2 linked regions of the Paraglaciecola psychrophila 170 genome follow. Each later gene encodes a partner of the first gene's protein in a complex. Links are inferred from orthologs where the notes say so. Each region holds a gene or a part of one and is shown in the gene's direction. Other genes may lie near its edges.

Region 1 (11,509 bases):
TAAAGATTCTAAAACGCCACCACCACCGACTAATGTTAAATCACTGTCCATTCGAGTAGAAGAAGACGGCACAATAGTCGTTAACGGCCGTCAGGTTGATATTCGCCGCGTTGAAGCTAACATTCAAAGCTTCTTGGCCGAAAATAACCAGGACTCAGCTGCGGTTCAGGCTCATCCAAAAGCCAAACACGGTGATGTAACTGAAGTTATCAACGAAGTAAAAAGAGCCGGTATTGCTAACGTCTCAGTATTGGTTGCTAAATAAAACCAAACTATTCAGTATTAATAAAAATGCTGCTATTCAATGAATAGCAGCATTTTTTTTGCCGATTTGTTGCTGAGGGTCAATTGTTGATAAATTATCTTTAAAATTTACTCAAGATCTAAAGGCTCTGGCGAGAGAATAATACCGGTACTGTCAGCATACAAATGGTCATTTGGCAAAAATGTTACACCACCAAAGTTAACTGCCACATCCATTTCACCCGTCTCTTGGTCGTCTGCACTGACGGGGATTGAAGCGATGGCATGAATACCAATATTTATTTCTTCGAGCTCATCAACTTCACGCACGCTGCCGTAACATACTATTCCTTCCCAACCATTATCAAAGGCCAACCGCGCAGCACTAGAATCAATCAAAGCTCGGCGCATGGAGCCACCACCATCGATTAACAAAATTTTTCCAAGTCCAGGTTGCTCTAAGGTTTTTAGCACTAAACCCTTGTCTTCAAAACATTTTATGGTGGTAATTTTCACCCCCATAAGAAACCCGACCGCCAAAACTCACAAACATGGGTTCAACCACGTCAACACTGTCGGCAAAGACATCACAAAGAGTAGAAGTATTGTAATCCATGTTTGTTCCTAATATAACTAAGTCAAGTATGAGTATACTGCTAGTACACAGCAAATCCAGCGTAAATAAAGTTTTAAGAGCGGTTTAACACTGTCATAAAGCCTTAGCAAAAGTGTCACCTATTTTTCACAGTTTCTAAATATTATGCTTGATGATAATCACAGTGCAGGTCTTATCAATGAAATCCTTAACACAACATGACGAAGCATTGTTTTATTGGGTGTTTAATCTTACAACAAATAGAGATTGCAGCTGGATAAAGTGGCTATCAAAAACTGGAGATGGTCAACTTTACCTCATTATTGGAGTGATGCTTTGGTGGTTGGAACCGCAACAAGGGCCATTATTTCTCTACTCTGGATTGTTAGCATACATGCTAGAAATCCCTATTTACCTATTGCTGAAGAATAGCTTAAAACGTGAGCGCCCATGTCATCATATAATTGAGCTTAATGCCCATATTGTGCCATCCGATAAATTTAGCCTACCTTCTGGGCATACTGCAGCTGCTTTTTTGATGGCATCTTTAATCGCCCATTTTTATCCTAGTCTAAGTGTTATTGCATATGTATGGGCAAGTTGCATCGGAGTAACCAGAGTGCTTTTAGGTGTGCACTATCCCAGTGATATTTTTGCAGGCGCACTATTGGGATTAGGTATTTCCACAATAAGTTTGTTGATACTTTAAAATCAAACAACTAATGAAAATTATCTTTGAATAAAATATAAGTAGCTACCACATTCGAATCAGACATATTAAAGTTCAAACTTACTATAATATTAAGCACCTGCACTTAACTGCATTGATGATATGAATACTTCATCTAGGATAGTTTTGGAAATATACATATCCAGAGTTTATCTTTATAAGATTTGCGCCAGCTTACTGATAAGCCTAAGGCTTATATATTAGCGGCTGCAGGCTAAAAAGTGACTTACCGCAAACCGAGTATTAATAAGTCAGGTATTAAAAGAGCAATGCTCAGCTATGAAACGCAACTCTATGTTGCAGATTAAAATGTAATACAACTATCAACTTCCCAGCGATATACTGAATATAACATCACGAAACTAAGTCTAAATTTAATCTTCCCCCAATTTTTTATCTTAGTTATTTCATATTGCATAAAATAAGCAATTCTAAGCCTAGCATCTCTTTGTTTTTACCCTCGGTAGTGACATGATTACAACTTATAAATTAACGGGTATGTTGTGATGGCAAACAGAATGAATTTGAAAACAATTGGCTTAGTTTCCTTGGCAGTAGTCATACTCACTGCCTGTGGCCAAAAACTTCCTTTATATTCGCCTAAAGAACCTGCCACAAACACCCCAACACCAGACTTAGAACCATCCACTGAGTCTGCCGAACAAGGAACAAATTGATATGGACTACTTTGCCTATAAAAATCAACAACTATTTGCTGAAGACGTAGCCCTTGAAACCGTAGCACACATTCACGGTACGCCTTGTTATGTATACTCAAAGGCCACAATTGAACGACATTGGCATGCATTTGATAGAGCAGCCGGTAGTCAGCCACACTTAATTTGTTATGCTGTGAAAGCTAATTCTAATTTGGCAGTGTTAAATGTGATGGCCAAATTGGGTTCTGGTTTTGATATTGTTTCTGGTGGGGAGCTAACACGTGTGCTCAAAGCTGGTGGTGATCCCAGCAAAGTAGTGTTTTCAGGGGTAGGTAAGACCCATGATGAGATTGCTTTTGCCTTAGAACATAATATTAAATGTTTTAACGTTGAATCACGCAGTGAACTGACCCGTATCAACGAAGTAGCTGAGAAAGCTGGTAAAAAAGCGCCCATATCGATTCGAGTTAACCCAGATGTTGATGCTAAAACTCACCCATACATTTCTACAGGCCTTAAAGACAACAAGTTTGGAGTTGAACGCCAACAAGCTGTTGAAATCTATAAATATGCGCATAGCCTGCCGTATTTAAATGTGATCGGCATTGATTGCCATATTGGTTCTCAGATAACGGAATTAACCCCTTTTGTAGATGCCCTAGATATATTGTTAGCCTTAATAGACGAGCTTGCTGAACACCAAATCCATATACATCATCTCGATGTAGGGGGTGGGCTAGGTGTAACTTATAATGATGAGAAGCCACCACACCCAGACCAATATACACAAGCTATCACTGAACGATTGAAGGGCCGAGAAGAGCTATTACTTATCTTTGAACCTGGCCGAGCAATCATGGCTAATGCTGGGATTTTGTTAACTAAGGTCGAGTTTCTAAAACAGGGGGCGGAGAAAAACTTTGCTATTGTTGATGCAGCGATGAACGATCTTATTCGCCCAGCGCTCTACTCAGCATGGCAAAATATCATTCCTTTAGATGCTGGACTTGAAAGAATCAAAGCTATTTATGATGTAGTAGGTCCTATTTGTGAAACCGGCGATTTTCTCGGTAAAGACCGAGAGCTAGCTATCGAACCAAATGATTACCTTGCAGTTCGCAGTGCGGGTGCATACGGTTTTGCTATGGCGTCAAACTACAATAGTCGATGCAAGGCCGCAGAAGTATTAATTGATGGCGATAAGATGCATCTAGTCAGAGAGCGTGAAAAAATATCACAATTATTTGAAAGTGAGCACATACCAACATAACTATTGGTTTATGGGTTTAAATATTTATTTAATAAATATTGCGATTATTTAGCCTGTATCAAGCTAAAGACATAGTCAGTCTTTCGCTGAAATGATATAACTATTTAATAATATAAAACACGTATGTTCTAAAGCGTGTTGACAAAAGTTTAGCTAAGTAGTCGCAATGCAAATCCAGTTTTCAAAGATGCATGGTCTGGGAAATGATTTTGTTGTTATTGATAATGTAACGCAAAACGTATTTTTTTCTAAAGAGAAAATTCAACAACTTTCGGACAGAAATTTTGGTATCGGGTTCGATCAACTTTTAATGGTTGAGCCACCTTATGATCCCGACCAAGATTTTCATTACAGAATATTTAACGCCGATGGTTCTGAAGTCTCTCAGTGTGGAAATGGCGCACGCTGTTTTGCTCGCTTCGTAAAAATGAAAGGCCTAACTAACCGTAATAAAATTGTAGTCAGTACCAAAGCGGGTCGTATGGTTCTCTATCTTGAGAAAGATGGGCAAGTAACAGTAAATATGGGGGTACCCGAGTTTGAGCCAAGTTTGGTGCCGATAAAAGCACAAAAGCGTGAAAAAACTTACATCATAAGAGCACAGGAGCACACTTTTTTTTGTGGTGCTGTTTCTATGGGTAATCCCCATTGTGTGTTGCTGGTAGATGATGTGGAAACAGCAGATGTGGAGACAATGGGCCCCTTGCTTGAAAAACATGAACGTTTTAGTGAAGGTGCAAACGTTGGCTTTATGCAAATTATCAATCATAGCCACATCAAACTACGCGTTTTTGAAAGAGGTGCTGGTGAAACATTAGCTTGTGGCAGCGGAGCATGTGCTGCAGTAGCTGTAGGGCAGTTACAAAACAGATTAAGTAAAGATGTAAGAGTTGATTTGCGTGGTGGTAGTTTAAAAATACGTTGGCAAGGTGGTGATAATGTATTAAAAATGACCGGCGCCGCTGAGCATGTTTTTGATGGATATATAAACTTATGAGCAAAGAGTCGCAAAAATAAAATGGATACAACGACTGCATATGAATCTGACAATCTACTTGATGCTGAACAAGTAGCCGCTTACTTACTTGAAAACCCTGAGTTTTTCACCCAATTTCCGCAGATTATTGAAAAAATCAGTATTCCCCATTCACACAAAGGCAGTGTATCTTTGGTGGAATTGCAAAGTGAACAGCTACGCAAAAAAGTCAGAAGCTTGAGTCATAAGCTGAATCAATTAATTTCCATTGCCAAACAGAACGAAGCCATTTATCGAGTCTATGCCGACTTAAATTTGCGTATCCTAAAGTGTACTAACCTTGATGATCTAAAATTTGTTTTGGAAGAGGTGATTCAAGAAAACCTGCAGTTAGCATCCGTCACCTTAAAGCCTTTCAAAGGTGCTCATGCGTTGCCTGAGATCCAGCGACGCTTATTTATCGAAAAACGCTTTAAAAGACATAAACTTTTCTTTGGACGTTTAAGTGAGCATGAACGCAAGTTATTGTTTGCTGATCAAGAAGCTAACTCAGTGGCTTTATTACTGATTGGGGATTTGGGTGAACTTGGAATTTTAGCAATAGGTAGTAAAGATCCAGGTCATTTTAATCCAGATATGGATACCTTACTGATCACCCAACTACAGCAATTTTTGGGTATCTTGTTACCTAAAATGCTGACCTATTAATTAATAAAATGTTGAGGCCAAGCCTACATACTTGGTTAGAAAAATATCTTGCGTATTTAAGGTACGAAAAAAATCTAGCGAGTAACTCGATAGAAAATTATCAGCGGCAGCTTATCGCAGCTTTCAGTAAACTCGATATTGAATGTTGGTCAACATTCAATACATCAGATATCCGTAGGATTCTGAACGATGCACGTAAAAGCAGCCTAAGCTCGCGTTCTATCGCTTTACGCTTATCTTCTATCAGAGGATTTTGCGCTTATCTAGTTCAACAAGGCCAATTAACACAAAACCCTGCATCTTCAATTCAAGCTCCTAAGCAGGCCAAACCCTTACCCAAACAATTAAATGTTGATGAGATGCATCAATTATTGGATATCAAGGAAGATGGCCTTCTAGCTTTGCGAGATAAGGCGATGATGGAACTTATGTATAGTTGTGGCTTACGTTTATCAGAATTGGCTAATCTCAATATAAAAAGTATTCAACCTGACAGACAGCTAAGAGTTATAGGTAAAGGTAATAAAGAACGTTTGTTACCTATTGGAAGAGTTGCTTTAGAAGCATTAAGTGTGTGGCTTAAGATAAGACCAGAACTAGCATCCAGTGAAGAGCCTGCCTTATTCGTCAGTATGTTAAAAAATAGGATCGGCACTAGGCAAATAGCGAAACGTATGAAATTGTGGGCGACTCGGCAAAATCTAGAACAATCTGTTAATCCACATAAACTTCGACACAGTTTTGCCACTCATGTTCTGGAATCAAGCTCAGATTTGAGGGGGGTGCAAGAGCTACTGGGGCATGCTAATTTATCTACAACCCAGGTATATACGCACCTGAACTTTCAGCATCTCGCCCACGTATACGATGGTGCCCACCCTAGAGCCAAAAAGTCTAAATAATTAGAATACTCAAAAAGAATAGATAGTCCTAAATGATTTATTATAAAAAACTTAAACCAATTCAAGCAATTACATTCGACCTGGATGACACTTTATATGAAAACACAAGTGTCATCATCAACGCAGAGCGTTCTTTACTTGAATTTATGCATAACCAATATCCTGCGACTAAACATGTGGCCAAAAATCTTTGGCGCGCACGACAAAAGATACATCTTCTAGCTAACCCATTATTAAAAAATGATATGGGTGAATTGCGTCGATTATCTCTTGAGTCTGGTTTTATGGAGTTGGGTTTATCCGGTAGCGAGCTAAAGACAGCTACCACAGAGTGCTTCGAACATTTCTATTTTCAAAGAAGCAATTTCACTATAAACAGAAGCATTCATTCTTTATTAGAAACACTATCGAATAACTTACCATTAATAGCCCTGACTAATGGCAACGTTAACCTTAAACAGATTGGACTTGAAAAGTATTTTAGCGCCTACTTTAAAGCTAGTTTGGAATTGCCAATGAAGCCACACAAAGCCATGTTTGATGCAGCACAAGCACACCTAAAGATCCCACACGAAAACATATTACATGTAGGTGATAATTTGCCAAAAGACATATATGGTGCACTTAGAGCGGGGTATCAAACAGCTTGGTATGCTGAGGATAGAAGTATGCAGATGCGCAGTGAAAAAGCACAGCTTTTACCTCATGTTCAACTGAGTAATTTAACCCAGTTGTTAGCATTTATCTAAAATATATCCGTCATTTTAAAAGTGATAAACGTTTAATCTTCTAAAATATTTTGTCGCATAGTTTCGCAAGGCTTCTGACAACTAGGCTTACCAACAATTTTAGCCGGGATACCGGCCACTGTGACATGCGGTGGCACATCATCTAACACCACACTTCCAGCGCCTACTTTGGCCCCCTCACCTATAACGATATTACCTAAAATTTTAGCACCTGCACCTATCATGACTCCTTCGCGAATTTTTGGATGGCGATCACCGGCTTCATTTCCAGTACCGCCAAGCGTGACAGATTGCATAATAGACACATTATTATTAATCACCGCGGTTTCACCCACCACAATGCCAGTGGCATGATCGAACATCACGCCTTGACCAATTTTTGCCGCAGGGTGAATATCCACCGAAAAAACTTCTGAGTTTCGACTTTGTATAAACAAGGCTAGATCCTTTCTACCCGCTATCCAGAGTTGATGCGCTAACCTGTACACTTGAATCGCTTGAAATCCCTTAAAGTTAAGTAATACGGTAAGAAATGAGTGCACCGCAGGATCGCGCTTAAACACAGCTTGAATATCACAAATTGCAGCGTCAACTATCTCAGGATGTATTAAGTAACTTTGTTCAAACATTTCTCTGACAGATAAAGCATTCATCACATCATCAGCTAGTTTGTTGGACAAAATAAAACTTAACGCTGTTTCGAAGTTACGATGAGCCAAAATACACGTGTGCACATAGCTTGCCAGCAAAGGCTCATTATTAACAAGCTGCTTTGCTTCGTCTTTTAACTGTTGCCAGAATTCAATACTCATATTTTCTCTGCTATATAATTTAAGCAATTACTCTTATATATAAGGTTGAGTTTAGTGTATTTAAATACAGTGTTGCTGATATACTGGAAATATATTTTTCTAATATATTTTGTGTGTAATGGATGTATCTCGACTTCTTGACCAGTTAAACGACAAACAACGTGATGCAGTGGCCGCTCCTGCATCTGACATGCTTATCTTAGCGGGTGCAGGCAGCGGGAAAACGCGAGTTTTGGTGCATCGTATTGCATGGTTAATGGAAGTTGAGGGCATTGCCCCATACGGTATTTTAGCAGTAACGTTTACCAATAAAGCCGCCAAAGAAATGCGCGGTCGCATAGAGCAGTTGCAAGGCAGCGCTCTGAATAGCATGTGGATTGGTACCTTTCATGGCATCGCGCATCGTCTGCTACGGGCTCATCACGCAGATGTTGGACTACCTCAAAACTTCACTATTTTAGACTCAGATGATCAATATCGATTGGTTAGACGCGTACTTAAAAGTCTTAACCTAGACGAAAAACACTGGGCTCCCAAACACGTACAGTGGTATATCAACGGCAATAAAGACGAAGGGTTACGTCCTCAGCATATCGAAACCCATGGTGATGCCACGCAACAAAAAATGCGTGAAATTTATCAGACTTACCAACAGACATGCGATCGAGCCGGGTTAGTCGATTTTGCTGAATTGTTACTCAGAGCCCACGAGCTGTGGTTAAACAATCCTTCAGTATTAGAACACTACCAAAAACGCTTTAGAACGATTCTGGTGGACGAATTTCAAGATACCAATAACATTCAATATGCTTGGTTGCGGATACTTGCCGCCCCCAGTAACAATATGATTATTGTTGGTGATGATGATCAATCAATATATGGTTGGCGTGGCGCAAATGTAGAAAACATCCAACATTTTTTACGAGACTTTAAAGGTGCGAAAACTATACGACTGGAACAAAATTATCGCTCTACTGGGAATATATTAAAAGCGGCCAATGCTGTAATTGATAATAACCAAGGCCGATTAGGCAAAAAATTATGGACCGAAGATAGCCCGGGAGAACTCATTTCTTTGTATGCTGGGTTTAATGAGTTAGATGAAGCTCGTTTTAACATTGCACGCATAAAAGAATGGCGAGACAACGGTAATGCCTTATCTGATTGTGCGATTTTATATCGCAATAATGCACAGTCACGCGTTTTAGAGGAAGCATTGTTGCAAGAGTCTATCGCCTACCGGATATATGGTGGCTTACGATTCTTTGAACGTCAGGAAATTCGGGATGCACTTGGTTATTTACGCTTAATTAATCAGACGATTGATGACGCTGCCTTTGAACGAATCGTGAACACACCCACTCGTGGCCTTGGTGATAAAACCCTATCACAAATTCGCGAGCTTGCTCGCGAGTCAGAACTATCCATGTGGGATGCCAGTTCCAGAATACTGGCTGAAAACCGCTTAACTGGCCGTGCATCTAATGCCCTTAGCTCCTTCACAAAATTAATTACGCAACTCACTCAAGATGCTGCAGCACTTCCTTTAGAGCAACATGCAGACTACGTGATTAAACATTCCGGTTTATTTGCCATGTACAAAGCAGAAAAAGGCGAAAAAGCTCAAGCTAGGATTGAAAACTTAGAAGAACTGGTCACCGCCTGTAAACAATTTGTGGTGCCAGAAGAAGCGGACAACATGACACCTATGTCTGCTTTTTTAGCGCATGCGTCTCTAGAGGCAGGAGATAACCAAGCAGATAAACATCAAGACGCTGTGCAAATGATGACTATTCACACTGCAAAAGGACTTGAGTTTCCACTAGTTTTTATGGCTGGTGTTGAAGAAGGCATGTTCCCAAGTCAGATGAGTAACGAAGAGCCTGGTAAAATTGAAGAAGAACGCCGCCTTTGTTATGTAGGCATGACACGGGCAATGCAAAAGTTATATATTACTTACGCCGAAAACAGAAGAGTATATGGACAGGACAAGTATCACACCCCGTCGCGTTTCATCAAAGAGATCCCTACCGATTGTATCGAAGAAGTGCGTTTGCGGACCACCATATCTCGACCGGTTCAAAATAGATTTACTCCAGTTACGGGTCATACCGCTTTCGAATCAACAGGCTTTCAACTAGGGGAGAGAGTGTCCCATCCTAAATTTTCCGAAGGCACTGTATTGAATTATGAGGGCAGTGGCGAACATGCAAGAGTACAGATTAACTTCGATGAGTTTGGGAGTAAATGGCTGGTCATGTCATTTGCAAAATTAACAAAAGTTTAATTTTCCAAAGCCAGAAAAGAATTAATCTGCTAAATTAAATTTTTCTACTACATTTTAACCCATGCAACGCAAAGTATTAATAGTCGAAGACAGCAAAACCAGTATGAACCTGATGCGAAGTCTTATAGCCAAGGCTCAGTTGCAGCCTATTTGCACCACTAGTTTAGTAGAAGCCAAACATGTTTTTTCTAGTTCCGCACCTGAAGAATACCTCTGTGCTGTGGTCGATTTTAATTTACCTGACGCGCCAAATGGTGAAGCGATAGACTTTGCTATTGAATCTTTTTTACCCACTATAGTAATAACTGGCAGCCTAGATGAGTCAACCAGAACTACTATTCTTAATAAACGTGTGGTGGATTACATTCCTAAAGAAAACGCACAGGTCTATGAATACCTGACGCGTTTGCTGAGTCGATTGGATAAGAATAAGAAAGTAGGGGTATTAGTAGTTGATGATTCTAGGGTCAGCAGACAATCTATGACCGCTCTACTTAGAAGACATAATTTCATTACCTTTGAAGCGGCAAGTGCTGAACAAGGCATGGAATCTTTGCGCAGCCATTCAAATATTAGGCTGGCTATTATAGATGAGAATATTCCAGTTATGTCCGGTATCCAGATGATTTCTGAACTGCGTAAAACCTATTCCAAAGAAGACCTTGGCATTATTGGTATATCATCAGATACCACCAGTGGCTTATCTGCCAGATTTATTAAAAGTGGCGCAACTGATTATTTGTATAAACCCTATTGCCACGAAGAATTTTTCTGTCGTATTATGCAAAACGTTGAACGCTTAGAAAATATTGCAACTATTAGGCGTGTATCTAACTCTGATTATTTAACAGGTTTACCTAACAGGCGGCACTTTTTTACGCGAGTCGCTGCAAATCTAAAAGTCACTCCTAAATCACAAAGTCTAGCGATTATCGATATCGACCATTTCAAAAAAGTGAATGACACTTATGGACATGATTGCGGTGATTACACATTGAAAGAACTGGCTAAGTTAGTTGCTGAATATTTTACAGATTACACTGCTGCACGATTTGGGGGGGAAGAGTTTTGTGTGTATTTTTCGAATACCGCACCCGAAAAAGTATTACAAATAATGGAAGGTTTCCGAAAGGCAATTGCGAATAAAGTGCTGACTTTTGAAAAACAAAGCCTATCTTGCACTGTTAGCATAGGCCTCACCCACAAAAGCAGGGGCGGTATAAACGCCATGATACGTTTAGCCGACCAGCATCTGTATATCGCAAAAAATAATGGAAGAAATCAATTAGTTGATGATTAAGCTGTTCTTTGCAACCGATCGTACCTAACCCTAAATTTAGTTTTGAATAATCCGTCTAGACTTTCGGTAGACTCGTAATGAATCGTAAACATAAATCAATAATCCTGACCACACACATACAAAAGTAATCATCCTTGTTGTATCTAACGGTTCCTGATAGATCATGACTGCTAGCAAGAACATTATACTTGGACCTATGTATTGGAAAAAACCTAATGTGGTATAACGGATACGCCTAGCTGCAGCAGTAAAACACAATAATGGAGCGGTAGTCACCA
Region 2 (11,507 bases), 3.4 Mb from region 1 along the record:
CGCTTCGGTCACCACAGCCGTAATGATTGCAAGCATTATCTGAATGATCGTGCCCCAACCAAAGAACCATGTTTGCATTAAAATACCCGGAACCATAGCAAGAATAACTAAACGCATTACTTGACCGGTATCACGGCGAATATGCTGATGAGGTGAGCTGGCTAACTTAAATCTCATAAGGGTTTGTCTTGTTTGTTATTCGCTGCTTTTTCAGCTGATTTTTTGGCCTTGGCTTTAGTCACCGCGGCAGCAATTCTGCGTTTTTTCATGTCTATCTGTTGTTCTTCTGTTTTAGCTAGCTCAACTGAATTGTCAGTAGTTGAGTTATCAACCTTACCTGCGGACACTGGACTTGGTTCGTCTCGGCTGTTTGCGATTTTTTGTGCTTCGCGTTTAGCCTTTGCTTTTGCTACCGCAGCGGCTATTTTAGCTTGTTTACTATCAGCTAGGTTCGGCTCTTGAGTTTGCGAGGCAACATCTGCTGAGAGTGGGTTACCAGTGACATCAGCTTGAGTATTTAGTTTGGCCTTGGAAGGTGACTTTGATACCACTTTAACTTCAATGTCTTGCTGACTTACCTCAATCTCATTTTCTATCACATCACTAGTGTCGGTTGTATCTTTTAGTTTAGTGTCGGTAATAGCTACTTCAGCGGCCGCCTTTTTGGCCTTTGCTCTAGCGATGGCCGCTTGGACTCTTTGATTTGAACTGGCTGCTTTTGTGGACGTATCAGCTGATTCAGCTTTTGTTTTTTGTTCTGAATTATCAGCAGAGATTGCTGCAGTTGGCTCCTGCGGCTTATCGTCGACTTCAGTGGCGCTTTGTTTTTTTGCTTTTGCTCTGGCTAAGGCTGCGGCAATTTTGTCTTTGGCATTGTTGCCACTACTCGCCATAGCTTGTTTTCTAGATTCTGCAGCCAAGCGATGTTTTTCGTCTCTAGCCTGTTGATCGGCAATTAATCTCGCTTCGCGCTTTTCAAAACGGTCACGCGCTTTATCTGACTTTTGTTTGTCTTCTTGCTCTACTCTTATTTCAGACTTTGCGATGCGATAATAGTGGACTAAAGGTATCTCACTGGGGCAAACGTAGGCACAAGCACCGCATTCAATACAATCAAATAAATTATATTCTTGGGCTTTTTCTAATTCTTTGGCTTTTGAATGCCAAAACAATTGTTGTGGTAACAAGCTAGCAGGACAAGCGTCGGCGCATGCACTACAGCGAATACAGGCTTGTTCGTTGTTACCTGAGATTTCATTGTCAGTCGGTGCCAAAAGACAATTCGTGGTTTTTATTACGGGCACCAAATCGCTGATTACACTAAAGCCCATCATTGGACCACCCATTATGATATTGGGTTGCTTCTGACCTGCTTGCTTATATTTACAGTGTGCCAACAGATGGGCAACGGGGCTACCAATCAGCGCCCACATATTACCTGGGTTTTCTATTGCTTCACCCGTGACGGTTACCACGCGCTCGATGAGCGGTTTCCCCGTAAAAATCGCATCTGCTATGGCAAAACAAGTGCCCACATTATGCATGATTACGCCGACATCCACCGGTAATCCCTGAGCTGGTACTTCTCGGTTGGTCAGTACTTGAATTAGTTGCTTTTCGCCGCCTGCAGGGTACTTAGTCGGCACAATGCATACACGATAGTTGGAGCTTTCTCGGCATGCCACTTGCAACGCTTCTATGGCTTCAGGTTTGTTATTCTCTATACCTATCAATACTTGTTTTGGCTTAAGCAGATGGCACAACACGTTGATACCTTGACGTATTTGCCAAGCGTGTTCACGCATTAAACGGTCGTCAGAGGTAATGTAAGGTTCACATTCGATACCGTTGATAATTAAAAAATCGATATCTTTTTTAGGCGAAGACTTGATATGAGTGGGAAAACCAGCACCGCCCATACCACTGATTCCAGCATCACAAATAGCGGCTAACACTTGCATCTTTGGTTGGTTTTGATAATCCACTAAAGGGCTAAGTTGAGTCCATTTGTCTTGTTGGTCACTGCTAATTTCAACTGTCAACTCTGGTAAACCAGAAGGATGAGCTGACACATGTTTGTGTATTGCTGTTATTTCACCCGATGTGGAAGCATGAATTGGGACGGCAAAAGGGTTCATACTTTTGGTCAATGCTTGTCCTTTGAGCACCTTCTGACCGACTTCAACAATTAAATGACCTTCGATACCTATATGTTGTTTAACTGGCACATATAGGCGTTCAGGGATAGGTAGTCTGCCTATTGGAGTTTGGTTCGACAGTGATTTGCGTTCAGCAGGAAAGACGCCTCCAGGAAAGTCCCACAATTCTTGGTTGTCTAGTTTTTCAATGATGTCGTCGAAGTTATTTGGCATAATTCCTGATTAGCCTATTCGTTTTATAGGAATGGCATCGATATTCCAGCGCCAAGATGAGGCACTGTTTTGTAAAGGCAACATATCGATGCAATCAACAGGGCAGGGGTCTACACATAAATCACAGCCTGTGCACTCATCGACTATCACTGTATGCATCTGTTTGGCAGCACCTATTATGGCATCTACAGGACATGCCTGAATGCATTTAGTGCAGCCTATACATTCGTCTTCACGAATATAAGCAACCATTTTGATATCTTCTGAGCCATGTGCGGCATCTAAAGATGTCGCTTCTACACCCATAAGGTTAGCCAGTTTTTTTATGGTGGCATCGCCACCCGGCGGGCATTTATTTATCTCGTCGCCATCAGCTATTGCTTGAGCATAAGGTTTGCAACCAGGGTACCCACATTGTCCACACTGGGTTTGTGGGAGTATTTGATCTATTTGTTCAACTAAAGGGTCGCTTTCAACTTTAAATTTTACCGCAGCAAATCCAAGCACAAGCCCAAAAACTAGAGCCAACAGACCTATGGCGAGTAAGGCAGTTAAAATAGCAAATCCTAGTGACATTAAAACTTAACCAATCCAGTAAAGCCCATAAAAGCTAAAGACATTAAACCTGCAGTAATCATACCTATAGAAGCCCCTTTAAAAGGTTTAGGTACGTCAGCAACAGCTAAACGTTCACGCATCGCTGAAAATAATATGAGTACTAAAGAGAAACCTACTGCAGCACCAAAGCCATAAATAACCGATTCAACAAAATTATGTTCCTGGTTGATATTCAACAGTGCAACGCCTAAGACGGCACAGTTGGTGGTGATGAGTGGTAAGAAGATACCTAGCAGGCGGTATAAAGTAGGGCTAGTTTTGTGCACGACCATTTCAGTGAACTGCACAACTACGGCTATCACCAGAATAAAACTCAGGGTACGCAAATAGCCGATACCAAGAGGTAGTAATATATAGTGTTCGACTAGATAGCTGGAGATAGAGGCCAATGTTAGTACAAAAGTAGTGGCCATAGACATGCCAATAGCTGTTTCTAACTTACCTGATACACCCATAAATGGGCACAAGCCTAGAAATTGAACTAACACGAAGTTGTTTACCAGCACAGTGCCAATTAATAGTAATAAGAATTCGGTCATGTAAAATGAATATTAGCCAAGAGTTATTAATGCGTCCTTATTATCTGTATTTAAGTGACCATTAACAACTTGATATTCAAAAGTTTATTGCTATATGGTGTTTATTATTGAAATAAGGGTAGATAACTAAAAGTAATGAATGAGGAAATGGCTGAATAAAGAATTGGCTCCCCCTCCCCGACTCGAACAGGGGACCTGCGGATTAACAGTCCGTCGCTCTAACCAGCTGAGCTAAGGGGGAATTCAATTTCATATTAAATATTGTTTTTCATAAACATTTAATCACAAGTATAAGTTGGCTCCCCCTCCCCGACTCGAACAGGGGACCTGCGGATTAACAGTCCGTCGCTCTAACCAGCTGAGCTAAGGGGGAACGTTATACTTACGTTGTAAACCTCACTTAGTTACAAACTAGGTGGCTTTTCAACGGGGCGGAATAATAATGAGCATACCGCTCGCTGTCAACACTCAAAGTGAGGTTTTATGTATATATTTATAAACTTTCGCGCAATCTGTACGTAATACCATCAGAAATAAAAAATCTCATTTTTATTGATTTAAAATTGTGCGATTTAAGTTTGCCAATTTAATTTTAAATCAAAGACCGTTTTTTCATTTCGTTATAGCTAATTGTTATTAACGATTTGTTGAACACTGTACGTATTGCCAGTGTTTAATAAAAGTGTAACCTTTGGTCGCCATGCTAAGGTTAGTGATTACTAACTAAAACAAAAGCAGACAGTGGTGCCAATGTACGCCAATTCTAGGGTCAAGGCAGTTATCCACGAAACCTGTGGATAACCTTGTGGATTAAATTCTAATAAGTACGATGATACTTATCAATTAAATGTCAAGAGTTGAAGTTGATAATATTAGATTAATTTAAAAAATCATTTAAAAACATATGGATACGATATTTTTTGGTTTCATAAAAAAATAAAAACTTCAGTTTGAATTGTATTGAATTTCGCTTGTGTGTTGTTTTTAAAGAGAAATTAAAAATTATGCTAAAACAACCAGATTATTTTTTAAATATTAATCGATGGTTTTTAAAACAATCTATTTATTTTCAAGTGAGGCAGTGTCGTAAAAGTAAAAACGTCAAAAAACAGACACTCAAGTGTATTCAAATGCATACATCTGATAAATGTTGACATTTGTAACAATCCCGTAACATTAGTGGCGGTAAATATAATAAAATTCATACAAAAATCGCGTATTATATGTATCTTTATGACAGTGCTGAAGACACCTCTACGAATCTTCGAATGTGTAAGGTTGAATATGTGACATGTGATCCCGGGCTAGTTAACCTTCTTACCCATCATTATCTTAAATTAAGAGAGAGTAATATTGACCTCAAGCACTAAAACATCGTCACCCCCAGATTTGCTGAACCAAGATATTGCTCTAACACTACGTAAAATGACTCTACCTATGATAATAGGAATGGTAGTGCTCATGACATTTGGGCTGGTAGATACTTTTTTTATCGGTATGTTAGGCACGCAACAACTTGCTGCTATCAGCTTTACTTTTCCAGTTACCTTTACGGTTATTAGTCTAAATATTGGCTTGGGTATTGGTACCTCGGCTATTATTGCTAAGTTGCTTGGCGCAGGGCAACGCCACCAAGCTAAGGAGACTGCAACTGGTGCATTGATGCTCACTATGGTATTAGCGATTATTTTAGCTGTTATCGGCGTGATCACGATTGAACCGATATTTCGCTTAATGGGGGCTGACCCACTGCAGTTAGTCTTTATTAAAGAGTATATGCTGGTGTGGTACGCTGCCGGGGTGTTTTTGGCAATGCCCATGGTCGGCAACAGTGTGTTGCGCGCTTCTGGTGATACCAAAACACCCAGTTATGTGATGGCCTTTGGTGGTCTTATCAACGTGATACTTGATCCCATACTTATATTCGGATGGGGCCCAGTACCTGCCCTTGGAATACAAGGTGCGGCTGTCGCTACCCTTATAGCTTGGGCAGTGGGGTTATTTTATATTTTATATATATTGGTCGTAAAGCGGAAATTGATTGAACCTAAATTACTTAATTGGCAACAGTTAAAACGCAGTACTGGGGGTATTTTAAAAATTGGTGTACCTGCAGCGGGTGCAAACATGTTGACCCCCATTTCTGCCGGAATAGTCACAGCAATTGTGGCAGGTTATGGACCAGAAGCCGTTGCCGCATGGGGAGTCGGTGGCCGATTAGAATCTATTGCTAGTATAGTGGTATTGTCTTTATCCATGTCATTGCCACCCTTTATAAGTCAAAATTTTGGAGCGAATAAGCTTGAGCGAGTAGGGCAGGCCTATAGTTTGTGCGTCAAATTTGTAATTGTATGGCAGCTGTTTATTTTTGCTATTTTGGCCCTGTTATCAGGTGTCATTGCCGATATATTCACCGATGAGTTAAACGTTGCCTCGACCATAATAATGTTTCTAATGATTGTGCCCTTAGGATATGGATTGCAAGGTGTGACTATTTTGACTAATTCATCCTTTAATGCCATGCATATGCCGATGTCAGCCCTATCATTAAATTTTATGCGTTTATTTGTGTTTTTTGTGCCTTTTTCTTACATAGGTAGTTATTGGTTTGATTTATCCGGACTTTTTTGGGCGGGAGCAATCGCCAACATTGCCGTTGGTTGTATTGCTTATATTTGGTGTAAAACCATTCTCGCCTCTCGATTTGAACAAAGTGTATTGAGTAAATAAGATTTATGAGTAGACCATTTGAATTATCCTCTAGTTATTCGCCAGCCGGCGACCAGCCCGGAGCGATTAAAGCGTTAGTAGAAGGCCTAGAAGATGGCCTTGCACGACAAATATTATTAGGTGTCACAGGCTCTGGTAAAACATTTACTATGGCAAATGTGATAGAGAAGGTGCAGCGTCCGACATTGATTCTGGCACACAATAAAACCTTAGCAGCACAGCTTTATGGAGAAATGAAAGAGTTTTTCCCAAATAATGCAGTGGAATATTTTGTTTCTTACTACGATTATTATCAACCTGAAGCCTATGTGCCCTCAAGTGACACTTTTATTGAGAAAGATGCATCGATAAACGCACACATTGAACAAATGCGTTTATCAGCCACCAAATCTCTGATGGAAAGACGCGACGTTATTATTGTTTCTAGTGTATCGGCTATCTATGGTTTGGGCGATCCGGAGTCTTACATGAAGATGCTGGTGCATTTTCGTCAAGGCGACATCATGAATCAGCGTGATATTTTACGTCGCCTAGTTGAAATTCAATATTCTCGCAATGATGTCGCATTTGACCGAGGGACCTTTAGAGTGCGCGGTGATGTGATTGACATATTTCCTGCAGACTCAGAACGTCATGGTATCAGGGTGGAATTATTCGACGAAGAAGTTGAACGCATTAGCATATTTGACCCACTTACAGGCGCTGTTGAGAAAAGGGTGACGCGCGCCACGGTTTTCCCTAAAACTCATTACGTCACACCCAGGGAAAAAATCATTGATGCGATTGAACATATTAAAGTTGAACTCAAAGAAAGACGTGAGCAACTTAAATCCGTTAATAAATTAGTAGAAGAGCAGCGAGTGTCCCAGCGTTGTCAATTTGATATGGAAATGATGCAGGAGTTAGGTTATTGCTCAGGTATTGAAAACTACTCTCGCTATTTGTCAGGACGTGCACCAGGTGATCCTCCGCCCACTCTTATTGATTATTTCCCAGCTGATGGCTTAATGTTTATCGATGAGTCTCACGTTACTGTGTCACAAATTGGTGCCATGTATAAAGGTGACAGATCCCGAAAAGAAACCTTAGTGGAATATGGATTCAGATTGCCATCAGCATTAGATAATAGGCCTCTAAAGTTTGAGGAGTTTGAACAAATAAGCCCGCAAACAATTTATGTTTCTGCCACACCGGGTAAATTTGAACTGGCTATTGCACCAGACGATATAGTTGAGCAACTGGTTCGTCCTACGGGGTTGCTTGACCCTGAAATAGAGATACGGCCAGTAGGCACACAAGTGGATGATTTACTTTCTGAAATTCATAAGTGTGTGGCAGTGAACGAAAGAGTGCTCGTTACTACCTTGACCAAACGTATGTCTGAAGACTTAAGTGATTATCTGGATGAGCATGGTGTAAAAGCCCGTTATTTACACTCAGATATCGATACAGTAGAGCGTATCGAAATTATACGCGATTTACGTATTGGTAAGTTTGACGTGTTAGTTGGGATCAACTTGCTTCGTGAAGGTCTTGATATGCCAGAAGTGTCGTTAGTGGCTATTCTTGATGCAGATAAAGAGGGCTTTTTACGTTCTGATAAATCACTGATACAAACTATGGGTAGGGCAGCTCGGCACATAAATGGCCGGGCAATCTTATATGCTGATAGGATCACGGGGTCGATGCAACGGGCGATTGAAGAAACAGATAGAAGGCGGGACATCCAACGTGCCTACAATCTTAAGCACGGCATTATTCCTACCCAGATGAATAAACCTATCACCGACATCATGGACGTGGGCGATGGCAGTTCTGACAGTAAAGTGAAGCTCAGGCTAGTGGCTGAGTCGAGCAAAAAATATAATACGCTCAGTACACCGCAACTTTTGCAAAAAATTAGTGAACTGGAAAAAGTCATGTTTAAAGCGGCTAAAGATTTAGAATTTGAAAAAGCAGCGAATTTGCGTGATGACATTGAAGCCTATCGTGCTCAAATAGTGAAAAATTCCTAGTTAACCCGAACTCTGGTTAAGACGTGCCGCGTCCCTATAAGTCATTACAATATAAACGATATGTTAGATGCTGCCAATTGGTTCGCAAAGACATTGAATACATCTAGTGCTGCTATTATTGTGTTTATCGAGGGGGAGATTGTGAGGGAATAGCGCGCTATTGTAAGCAAGTCCAACGAAGGTAGGCGCGATAATAGTGGTACTGGGTATTATGGCTTATCCCGAGCTCAGGTTATTTATACTCAAAGATTATTGTAACCGCATGGCACCAATAAGGAAATGTTTCTCCAGCCTTAGGCTGGCGTTTATAGCTTCGGTTATCGCGACGTCGGTTGTCGCAACGTCGGTAGTCGCAAAGTCGGTTTTCGATGGTCGTAATAGTTAGAAAAAGTTAAATTTTTCACTTTTCTATAGCTAAGACCTTTGTTTTAGCAGTTCTGCTAAATTTCCATTGTAATCCGGCTAAGGCTTTCCTACTATGTACTTTAGTATCAATAACTATACCTAAAAGTGGTGCTGTAATGTTAAATCGTCTTCAAGAATCCGATATCAAATTATTGCGTGTATTTTACGCTGTTGCCTCATGTAATGGCTTTACTGCAGCTGAGCCGGTGCTTAGGATGCAACGTCCGAATATTAGCGCGGCTATTAAAAAGCTCGAAGAACGCTTAGATTTAGTATTATGTCATCGTGGTCGTGGTGGTTTTCAAATGACCAAAGAGGGTGAAGTGGTTTTTCAGGAAACCAAACGTATCTTCAACTCTTTTGATAACTTTGTGTTTAACCTAAAAAGTTTGCATGATGATTATTCAGGCCATGTCACCTTAGTGATGATGGCGGGTTTACCCCTTTCATATCACTTGGCGGTGAGTAAATCTGTTAAAAGCACTATGAAAAAATTTAACGATATTCACGTGAATATTCAAACCAGATTGTATAACGAGGTCGAGCATGTTGCATTGTCTGGTGAATGTCATTTGGTGTTGTCGACTTATGATATGGTCAAACCTGAGTCTGTCACTTTTCACCCAGTTGATGTTTCATGTAAAGGAAGACTCTATTGTGCACCTTCCCATGTTCTAGCAAAATATCGTGATGGTTTTCCTAACAACGTTAAGATTGGAGACTATCCAGCAATTGGTATCTCCGGCTTGTCCTCAGCCAATTACATTGCTGACGATACACGTATGGCTATTCAAACCTTTTCTGATTCCTACGATGCTTGCTTAGCTGCGATCATGACTGGTGAATACGTAGGGCTATTACCTGATTATATACTCACAAACCAAGGTGCAGGGTTAGGACTAGTGCCAGTAGGCAAAAGTTTATTTGAATTTAGTCACGAATTATTTGTGATGAATGGCAAAAACACCCGATTAAATCCTGTGTTAAGACATTTAATTAAGGAAATTAGCTATTTTATCCAGCAGGTTGATCAGTAGCGTTTAGAACTGAGGTCTAATTTTGATAAAAAAGCCGCATATATGCGGCTTTTTTATTGGTGATTAAAGGATTTGCTTTTTTATTATGTACAACAAAAAGCAAACCACCATTTTACCTTACCCTTCATACTCCAAAGGATCAGTCACCCCATTTTCAGTAAACGCTTCTAATCTTTCCTGACAGGCTCCACATTTACCACAGGCTTTTTCACGACCGTTGTAACAAGTCCATGAGAGGTTGTAATCTAAGCCCATTTTTAAGCCTGCTGTTAAAATTGCCGTTTTGCTGACCTCCAAATAAGGCGTCACAATTTCGACTGCCTCATAGTTAGCTATAGCGCAAACGTCATTCATTTTATGCACAAACTCAGGCCGGCAGTCTGGGTAGATAGCGTGGTCGCCTGAGTGAGCACCGAAGTAGACTTTGTTGGCATCGATTGAAACGGCATAACCTACTGCCATAGATAGCAAAATCATATTACGATTTGGCACCACAGTACTTTTCATGCTTTCTTCTTCGTAATGGCCTTCTGCTACTTCAATATCTGATGTCAGTGATGAGCCTCCAATTAATTGATTGATAGCTGAAATATCGACTATTTTGTGGTGCACACTTAACTCTTGACAGGCTCGAGCTGCATAATCGAGTTCTTTTTTATGTTTTTGCCCATAATTAAAAGACAGGGCAAATACCTCTAAGCCCTGTTTGACTGCTAGGTTTAGGACTGTAAAAGAGTCCATTCCTCCGGAAAAAATTACCACTACCTTTTGTGACATGGGCTTTGCTTCTTTATAATCAATTCATTAATATCGATTTTAAGTGATTTGACGATAAATTCCCACACTAGGGACGCGTTAAACTAAAGGAAAGTGATTGAGTACCTATAAAATTAATGAAGTGTTTGAATCTTTGCAAGGAGAGGGGAGTTATACCGGGTTGCCATCGATTTTTGTGCGACTGCAGGGGTGCCCTGTGGGATGTCCATGGTGCGATACTAAACATACTTGGGTAGTGTCGCCTGAGTTAAAGACCACAAGCAATGCGGTGATGGCAGAAACGGCTGAGTCTGATAGTTGGTTTGAACAGACTACCGAACAGTTATTAGGCCTTTTTAATCTTCATGGTTACGTGGCTAAACATATCGTGATCACCGGTGGTGAGCCGTGTTTGTATGATTTGACTGAAATCACTAGTAGCTTAATAGCTAAAGGGTATTCGGTGCAAATTGAAACCAGCGGTACTTATGAGATCATCGCGCATCCAGACACCTGGGTCACTGTTTCACCAAAAATCAATATGCCGGGAGGCAGGCTTGTATTACGAAGTGCAATGCGCCGAGCAAATGAAATTAAGCATCCGATAGCAATGCAAAAACATATTGAAGAGCTAGACGAGGTGCTGACACTTTTAGGTGACCAAGCGGTACCCAATATTTATTTACAGCCGATTAGCCAACAAAAACGTGCCACTGACCTTGCAATTAAAACCTGCATAGCGCGTAATTGGCGATTGTCATTACAAACTCACAAATTTATTGGGATCGAGTAGCGATCTATATGCACGTAATATACGTGATTAAGGGGTACGTCAATTATGCCGATTGATTCAGAATATTTTTTAGATATTTATGCTACAGCATTAAATACCTTTGACCCTAAACAGGTGGTCAGCTTTTATCTACCACCTACTATTATCATGAGTGACAAAAGTAAAAAAGTCATCACTAGCGAGAAAAAATTAGAGCACAATTTAAGTCGGATATTTACAAAGCTTAAGCAAGCAGGGATTAA

What was found.
Region 2: the proteins of uvrD (region 1) and uvrB are in contact, whole or in part, in a crystal structure (PDB 7EGT), measured with the Thermus thermophilus proteins. The link is inferred for Paraglaciecola psychrophila 170 from one-to-one orthologs. Residues at the interface, in WP_096412145.1 of Thermus thermophilus: His654, Arg656, Phe657, Gln666, Asp668, Glu669, Lys680, Arg681, Leu682, Ser683, Lys685, Tyr686, Ala687; in WP_096411307.1 of Thermus thermophilus: Glu23, Leu25, Arg26, Asp27, Gly28, Glu29, Arg30, Phe31, Arg55, Glu326, Asp327, Phe328, Glu379, Ser382, Gln383, His398, Gly400, Arg401.

What each region holds. Positions count from the first base shown.
Region 1 is NC_020514.1:5,043,332-5,054,840, forward strand. The notes cover bases 7,387-10,346. They hold uvrD (DNA helicase II), read left to right. Parts: upstream 7,387-7,762; coding sequence 7,763-9,931; downstream 9,932-10,346. Other genes in these bases: cysE (serine O-acetyltransferase), read right to left, coding at 7,387-7,644; C427_RS22250 (GGDEF domain-containing response regulator), read left to right, coding at 9,993-10,346. In the rest of the region: C427_RS22200 (ExbD/TolR family protein), read left to right, coding at 1-265; C427_RS22210 (phosphatase PAP2 family protein), read left to right, coding at 1,038-1,547; C427_RS26605 (lipoprotein), read left to right, coding at 2,087-2,245; lysA (diaminopimelate decarboxylase), read left to right, coding at 2,247-3,497; dapF (diaminopimelate epimerase), read left to right, coding at 3,664-4,494; C427_RS22225 (DUF484 family protein), read left to right, coding at 4,516-5,181; C427_RS22230 (tyrosine recombinase XerC), read left to right, coding at 5,190-6,083; C427_RS22235 (HAD-IA family hydrolase), read left to right, coding at 6,116-6,832; more of cysE, read right to left, coding at 6,865-7,386; more of C427_RS22250, read left to right, coding at 10,347-11,231; EamA family transporter RarD, read right to left, coding at 11,268-11,509. UniProt on the Escherichia coli protein: A helicase with DNA-dependent ATPase activity. Unwinds DNA duplexes with 3'-5' polarity. Translocates on single-stranded DNA with 3'-5' polarity. Initiates unwinding more efficiently from a nicked substrate than double-stranded DNA.
Region 2 is NC_020514.1:1,600,195-1,611,701, forward strand. Bases 5,812-8,769 are described here. They hold uvrB (excinuclease ABC subunit UvrB), read left to right. Parts: upstream 5,812-6,264; coding sequence 6,265-8,274; downstream 8,275-8,769. Other genes in these bases: C427_RS06990 (MATE family efflux transporter), read left to right, coding at 5,812-6,259. Also shown: electron transport complex subunit RsxD, read right to left, coding at 1-177; electron transport complex subunit RsxC, read right to left, coding at 174-2,372; electron transport complex subunit RsxB, read right to left, coding at 2,382-2,948; electron transport complex subunit RsxA, read right to left, coding at 2,948-3,529; more of C427_RS06990, read left to right, coding at 4,883-5,811; C427_RS07000 (LysR family transcriptional regulator), read left to right, coding at 8,796-9,716; 7-cyano-7-deazaguanine synthase QueC, read right to left, coding at 9,834-10,493; 7-carboxy-7-deazaguanine synthase QueE, read left to right, coding at 10,591-11,265; C427_RS07015 (hypothetical protein), read left to right, coding at 11,311-11,507. UniProt on the Escherichia coli protein: The UvrABC repair system catalyzes the recognition and processing of DNA lesions. A damage recognition complex composed of 2 UvrA and 2 UvrB subunits scans DNA for abnormalities.